Regions from separate parts of the Bradyrhizobium paxllaeri genome, predicted to be linked through region 3. Evidence: predicted binding sites of a transcription regulator. Region 3 holds the regulator's gene; each other region holds the start of a gene.
What was found. Region 3 encodes LexA, which represses DNA repair genes until DNA is damaged. Its sites were predicted from a motif close to TGTTCNNNNTGTGTTCNG; they were not measured.
Positions count from the first base shown of each region.

Region 1: LMTR21_RS21430 (single-stranded DNA-binding protein) is a predicted target of LexA. The motif match lies at 706-723, and genes of this name have one in related genera.
Region 2: LMTR21_RS01945 (helicase-related protein) is a predicted target of LexA. The motif match lies at 1,489-1,506, and genes of this name have one in related genera.

Region 1 covers NZ_CP042968.1:4,487,074-4,489,340, reverse strand. The annotation lists gene LMTR21_RS21435 (outer membrane protein) at 1-425, opposite strand, end outside; gene LMTR21_RS21430 (single-stranded DNA-binding protein) at 928-1,416, shown strand; gene LMTR21_RS21425 (DUF2306 domain-containing protein) at 1,696-2,094, shown strand.
Region 2 covers NZ_CP042968.1:416,480-418,746, reverse strand. The annotation lists gene LMTR21_RS01945 (helicase-related protein) at 1-1,288, opposite strand, end outside; gene LMTR21_RS01940 (DUF3108 domain-containing protein) at 1,861-2,267, opposite strand, start outside.
Region 3 covers NZ_CP042968.1:4,596,812-4,599,078, forward strand. The annotation lists gene LMTR21_RS21950 (molybdopterin molybdotransferase MoeA) at 1-305, shown strand, start outside; gene lexA (transcriptional repressor LexA) at 502-1,203, shown strand; gene LMTR21_RS21960 (hypothetical protein) at 1,435-1,857, shown strand; gene LMTR21_RS21965 (hypothetical protein) at 1,999-2,178, shown strand; gene LMTR21_RS21970 (ComEC/Rec2 family competence protein) at 2,185-2,267, opposite strand, start outside.

The sequences.
Region 1 (2,267 bases), 110 kb from region 3:
CAACCGACCTGGCCCGTGATCAGGCCGAACGCATCAATGCGCGACTCGTTGCGGAGCGTCGGATCGAACAGGCTCACATTGTTGCCCTGGAAGTCGGCCCAGTTGCCCTGGCCTTCAAGACCGAACACCCAAGTGCCGGCCTGCCAGCGATAGCCGAGCTGACCGCCGGCGGTGCCGCCGGTTGCATCGTGACAGCCTTCGGGGAAGGCCGGAACGATAGGACCGATGCCGTCGTTGGTGAGATCCCAGCACTTGCGGCTCGAACCCCAGCCGCCGTTGGCGCCGATGTAGAAACCGCTCCAGTCATACACCACGGCGACCGGCGCCGGCGGCGCCTTGGTATAGGGGCGCGCCGCAAGGTCGGCGGCGGCCGCAGGCGCAGCAAACGCGATGAGAGCAACCGTACCTAACAGAAACTTCTTCATCCTCTGATCTCCAGCTCTTGCCCGCTTCCCGTTGGTCCCGAAGCGTTGCCGTGATGACGCGAACGCCCGCGCCGATGGGTAATTCTATATCGCGACTCGCGCGAAAATGGCGTGTCCCGGGTGCAACAGGTGAGAGCCAAGTTATATGCACAACACCATGATTACGCTGGTATAATTGGAACCGAAAAGGGGGCTTTCGGGTTCCATTTCGGCTCTCCGTGGGTTCCCGGAATTCGCTTGGCGGTTGTAACGTCGCGGCCAGGCCCTAGTGGGTGTTGGCGGGAACAAAGCTGGAACGCGCGTCCGGGCGATGCTATATGTGGATAACCGCCGGCTTGGCGAGGGATCGCCAAGTCAGCGGGGCCTGCGAGCGTATAGGGTCCGGTTCGGATGTCCAAAGCGGACAGGCGACAGGTCAAGCGGCAGGTCAAGAATTGAAGAACGTCCGGCGACAGCCGCCGGGCCAGTGATTTTTGCCGGCGATATCGAGTGGAGAGCGGCGATGGCGGGAAGTGTGAACAAGGTGATTCTGGTCGGCAACCTCGGCAAGGATCCGGAGATCCGGCGTACACAGGACGGGCGGCCGATCGCCAATCTGAGCATCGCGACCTCGGAGACCTGGCGCGACAAGGGCACCGGCGAGCGCAAGGAAAAGACCGAGTGGCACCGCGTCGTGATCTTCTCCGAACCGCTTTGCAAGATTGTCGAGCAGTATCTGAAGAAGGGCGCCAAGGTTTACATCGAGGGCGCGCTGCAGACCCGCAAATGGACCGACCAGAGCGGCGTCGAGAAATACTCGACCGAAGTCGTGCTGCAGGGTTTCAACTCGACCCTGACCATGCTTGATGGCCGCGGCGGCGGCGGAGGCGGCAGCTTCGGCTCCGACGACGGAGGCGATTTCGGCTCCAGCGGTCCGGTCTCGTCGGCACCGCGGCGGGCGGTAGCGGCCGGCGGCCGCAACAGCGACATGGACGACGACATCCCGTTCTAGCGCAGGGTCTTCTAGTGAAGGCTCGTTCTGGAGCAGGGCGTTCCGGCGGCACATTGCCCTCGCAGGAAATTCGTTGGCGGGAACGGGCTTTGCGCCGGGCCTACTTCAATGCGCCGATGCAAGAACGAGCGGCATTCGGCTGACTGCGCTTGTGGGCGTATTTGCGATCTGAGCGTGCGGCCGGTTCGCCCCGGCCGTTATGGTTTTAATATTTACATGAGGTATTTCACCTAAGCTGCTCCCAGCCCCGAACGCCAATCGGATCTGGAGCGCCTACCGATGAGCCTCGCACCGCTGCTGGAGGCCCCCGGGACCATCCCGCTACACGCCTTCGCCGCGATGGCGGCGTTTGCACTTGGCATAGTTCAGTTCGCCGCACCAAAAGGGACGTTGCCGCACCGGACCATCGGCTGGATCTGGGTGGTGCTGATGTTTACGGTCGCAATCAGTTCGTTCTGGATCCACGAGATCCGTCTGCTCGGACCGTTCAGCCCAATTCATCTGCTCTCGATCTTTGCGCCGATCATGCTGGTGCTCGCGGTGCTGCATGCCCGCCGGCACAATGCCGGCGCGCACAAGAAGGCGATGATCTCGATCTTCTTCGGCGCGCTGATCGTCGCCGGCGTGTTCACCTTCCTGCCGGGCCGGATCATGCATGCGGTGGTTTTCGGCCCATAGAAAGAGGTAATAAAACACCGTTTTGACGGCTTCGTTCCGGCCCGGAAATGGCCGTTCCAGCAGCAGCCAAAAAACCTTCTTGCGATGCCGTAAGTCCATGAAAAAACGAGCGGAAAAACAGCTCCTCCTGAAAGCTACGGGGTGGTTATCGGACCCCCGATGCGCTATATGAT
Region 2 (2,267 bases), 4.2 Mb from region 3:
CCGACAGCGTGTCGATATCGCCGGTGACGCGGTCGGCCTGGTCGACCTGGGCGGCGAACCATGCGTCAGGGATCCGGCCCTTTTTCATCAGGAATGCATAAAGCGTAGTCACGAGCTCGGCGTGGGCAGCCGGCGCGATCTTGCGGTAATCCGGGATCGCGCAGGCGTCCCACAGCCGTTCCACGGCGCCTGCGCCGTGGGCCATGTCCCTCACCTCGCCGTCGCGGGCGGCGTGATCGAGCACGCGCTGGTCCTCGGCGATCGGCGCGCGGGTCAGAACCTCGTGCCCCGGCGGCAGCGCCAGCGAGACCTGCAAGCTCCCGAGCGAGGAGAAATCCAGTTTCGAATTGCGCCACTGCAGCATTTTGACGCTGTCGAACGTGTGGTTCTGCAGCGCGTTTACGAGCTCCGGCTCGAACGGCGCGCAGCGTCCCGTCGTACCAAATGTGCCGTTGCGGGTGGCGCGCCCGGCGCGGCCCGCGATCTGCGCGAACTCGGCGGGCGTGAGGCGTCGGAACTGATAGCCGTCATACTTGCGATCCGAGGCGAAGGCGACGTGATCGACGTCGAGGTTCAGCCCCATGCCGACCGCGTCGGTGGCGACGAGGTAATCGACGTCGCCGTTCTGGAACATCGCGACCTGCGCATTGCGCGTGCGGGGCGAGAGCGAGCCGAGCACAACAGCAGCGCCGCCATGCTGGCGCCGGATCAACTCCGCGATCGCGTAAACTTCATCGGCCGAGAACGCGACGATGGCCGTTCTGCGCGGCTGCCGCGTGATCTTGCGATCGCCGGCGAATTCGAGCTGCGACAGCCGCGGACGCGTGATGATCGACGCGCCGGGCAGCAGCCGCTCGATGATCGGGCGCATCGTCGCAGCGCCCAGCAGCAGCGTCTCATCGCGGCCGCGGCGATGCAGGATGCGGTCGGTGAAGACATGCCCGCGCTCGAGATCGGCGGCGATCTGGATTTCGTCGACGGCGAGAAACGACACGTCGAGATCCCTCGGCATCGCTTCGACCGTCGAGACCCAGTAGCGTGGATTCTTCGGCTTGATCTTCTCCTCGCCGGTGACGAGCGCGACGCTCTCAACGCCCGCGCGATCGGCGATCTTGTTGTAGACCTCGCGCGCGAGCAGGCGCAGCGGCAGGCCGATCACGCCGGACGAATGCGCCAGCATGCGCTCGATGGCGAGATGGGTCTTGCCGGTATTGGTCGGCCCGAGCACGGCAGTAACGCCCGCGCCGGGCGCGCGTTCGGTTGCGAACGTGGAAGGAGAGAAAGCCATCGATGCAGGTGTTTCTATTAAGCGCTGGCGTTCAAGCCGTCATTGCGAGGAGCGAAGCGACGAAGCAATCCATTGTTCCTTTGCCGCGCCATGGATTGCTTCGCTACGCTCGCAATGACGGAAGCCTTTCTGGTCGCTCGGCGTCAATTCGGCCGATTCTGTTTCACTTTGCGACGGCGATGCGGTCGCGGCTTAAGCTCTGGAACGAGTCTGGAACGAATCCAGTCCGAATCGCTGACTCCTCCCGAGACCCGATACGTTCACCGCAACATCTCGCGCTGACACGCCAGGGGCGGCACTAGATCAAGTTTACGCGGGCTCCACAAGCGACGGTTTCGGGACCAAATTCTTAAAGAGTGGAGTCGAATCAGAAGTGGGTAAGAGTCAAGGCGGATTCAGCAAACTCCCGCCGCGCCGTCGTCCCTGCGAACGCAGGGACCCATAACCACAGGCGCTCATTGGTTGGCGCCGGCAGTAACTCCGAGTCCCTCAATCCGCACGGCCGCGGCGTATGGGTCCCTGCTTTCGCAGGGACGACGGCGGAGCGTGGATTGCGAGCGCCGACCGAACCCTCAATTCGTCTTCGCTACCCTCGGCGGCGTCGCCGTCGTGACAAACGACGTCGCTTCCAGCATCGCCAGGCCAAACGGCGTCGGGATGGTCATGCGGAAGGGAACCAGGACCCGGGTTCCCGTGATCGGCACCAGCGTGACTTCCATCTTCCGCTCGGTGGCGAGGTATTTGATCACGGGCCGATCGGGGATGTAGCCCGCAACCGGCGTAAAATAGATCGCGCAGACGATCGCCGGCCCGTGATAGCCGCGCTCCGCCTTGACCGTTTCCATCCGCTTGTAATCGAGCTTGAGGTCGTAGCGCATGCGCCCGTCGAAAATGCCGGTGCCGGTGCGGCAGGCATCCGGCGTCATCACCTCGCCATTCCCTGGCACCCGCACCATCGAGCCGGTCATGGGATCGAGCA
Region 3 (2,267 bases):
ATGTCTGCGGCTTCCTGTTTCTGGTGCCGCTGATTCGCGCATTATCGGGCCGCGACCACGTCCATCACGTCAGAGAAAGCGCCCTGCTCGGCCGCGACCTCGCCGCCAACGACCAGCGCGAGGATTATCTGCGCGCGCGCCTCGAGGCGCGCGAAGACGGCACGCTGATCGCTGTGCCGGTGAACCATCAGGACTCCTCGCTCTTGGGGAATCTCGCTGCGGCACAGGCATTAGTGATACGTCCGCCATTCGCGCCGGCGGCGCCCAAGGGCTCGTCGTGCGAGCTGTTGCGGCTGCCGGAATGACGCCACAGGGCGCGTCTCGGACAGAAACCTTGACGCGTTCACCTGAAATTAAGTGGTTGCGGAACACATATCGAACATATAGTGTCCGTTCATGATTTGTTTCGACTGCTGGTGTCTCTGCCTGGGAGTTTGGGCGCTCCCGCCATCTGGGCGCTGAAGATTCGAAACGACGACGCCAACCGGGGAATTGCTCGCGATGCTTACGCGCAAACAGTATGAACTTCTGCGTTTCATCAATGAACGGCTGAAAGAGGCCGGCGTGCCGCCTTCATTCGACGAGATGAAGGACGCGCTCGACCTGCGCTCGAAATCCGGAATCCACCGCCTCATTACGGCGCTGGAGGAGCGCGGCTTCATCCGCCGCCTGCCCAACCGCGCCCGCGCCATCGAAGTCATCAAGCTGCCGGAGCTCGCCGCTGCCGGCAATGGCCGCCGCGGCTTCACGCCGAGTGTGATCGAAGGCACGCTCGGCAAGCGTACAGTGAGCTTGCCCGCCGCCGAGGATGACGGCAATCGCCCGGTCGCGGTGCCCGTGATGGGCCGGATCGCCGCCGGCACGCCGATCGAGGCGCTGCAGACCCGCAGCCACACCATCAGCGTGCCGCCCGATATGCTCGGCTCGGGCGAGCATTACGCGCTCGAAGTACGCGGCGATTCCATGGTCGAGGCCGGCATCCTCGACGGCGACATGGCGCTGATTCAGCGCAACGAGACCGCCGACACCGGCGACATCGTGGTGGCGCTGATCGACGAGGAGGAAGCTACGCTGAAACGCTTCCGCCGCCGCGGCGCCTCCATCGCGCTGGAGCCTGCCAACGCCGCCTATGAAGTCCGCATCCTGCCGCCGAACCGGGTCCGGATTCAGGGCAGGCTGATCGGCCTTTACCGCAAGTACTGAACAATGTGCCGTCCTGCAGACATCCGTAAGAACCCCGGCCGTTCCTCGGCCGGGGTTTTTTGCTGCGGGCGTGGAACCAATGCGCGTTATCGCGTTTGTGAATTTGGCGCAGTGGGTCAGTCGCAGAATTGCCCAGAAACAAGAAAAGACTCTGCGCCATGTCCACTCTGATAGGGGCCTGTGCCTCCTTGAAAGACACGGGTCAGCTATCTCAAATGAGGGAGCCATCCGATGTGTGACTATAGCCTGCATGCTGTGGCTACCCGGCCTGCCCAGGTCGGCGAGACGCTGATCACCACGACGTTCCGCGGTACATCGACCCGCGGCTTTGCGTCGGAACGCGAGCCAGCAGTGGCGGTCTGCATGCTTCCCGGCACCGAACTGGCGTTCGCCGAGGACGTCAAATACGACAACCGCTGGATCTGGACGCGAACCACCGACTGGCGGGTCGGCAAGTTCAATCAGATCGAACCCGAAGTCGCCGACCGTCATCATGACGCGATCGAATTTCCCGATGGAAGCCATGTGCTGGTGACGCAACTTTGCGAAGGCCAGCGCGCGACCGTGCTGCAATTGCCGGTGGTTCAGACCGGTGGCGAGCGTGCACCAAAGGTGACGGAAGCGCGTCCAGCCGCTTCGATCGTGACTGGATAGACGAGACGCGCATGCGATCCGCCGGTTCAGGCCGGCGGATCATGGTGATGTGTTTTTCAAAATCCGACACCGAGGGGGCAACCGGTGGTCAACAAGGTTACATGGCAAAGGGCTGGACGCGTCACCGAGCCCGGACGTTACATGTTCAGATACGGCTGGCTCACGATCACGGCCGAAGATCTTGCGGTCTGGCAGCAATTTCCCGACGCATCGTTCACGCTGGTCAACCTGCCGTCACCTCCCGACGCACCGGAAGAATTCCACCTCGGCGCGTTCGAGATACCGGCCCATCCGTCCAGCCCCCCCATCGACGAGCACTGACGTTCCCTACTCCTCGGCCTGAAGGTCCGCCTCGGCCGGCGTCGCATCGACGGCGCGGGGCGGCACGACGCGCGGGGCCAGAACGTTGG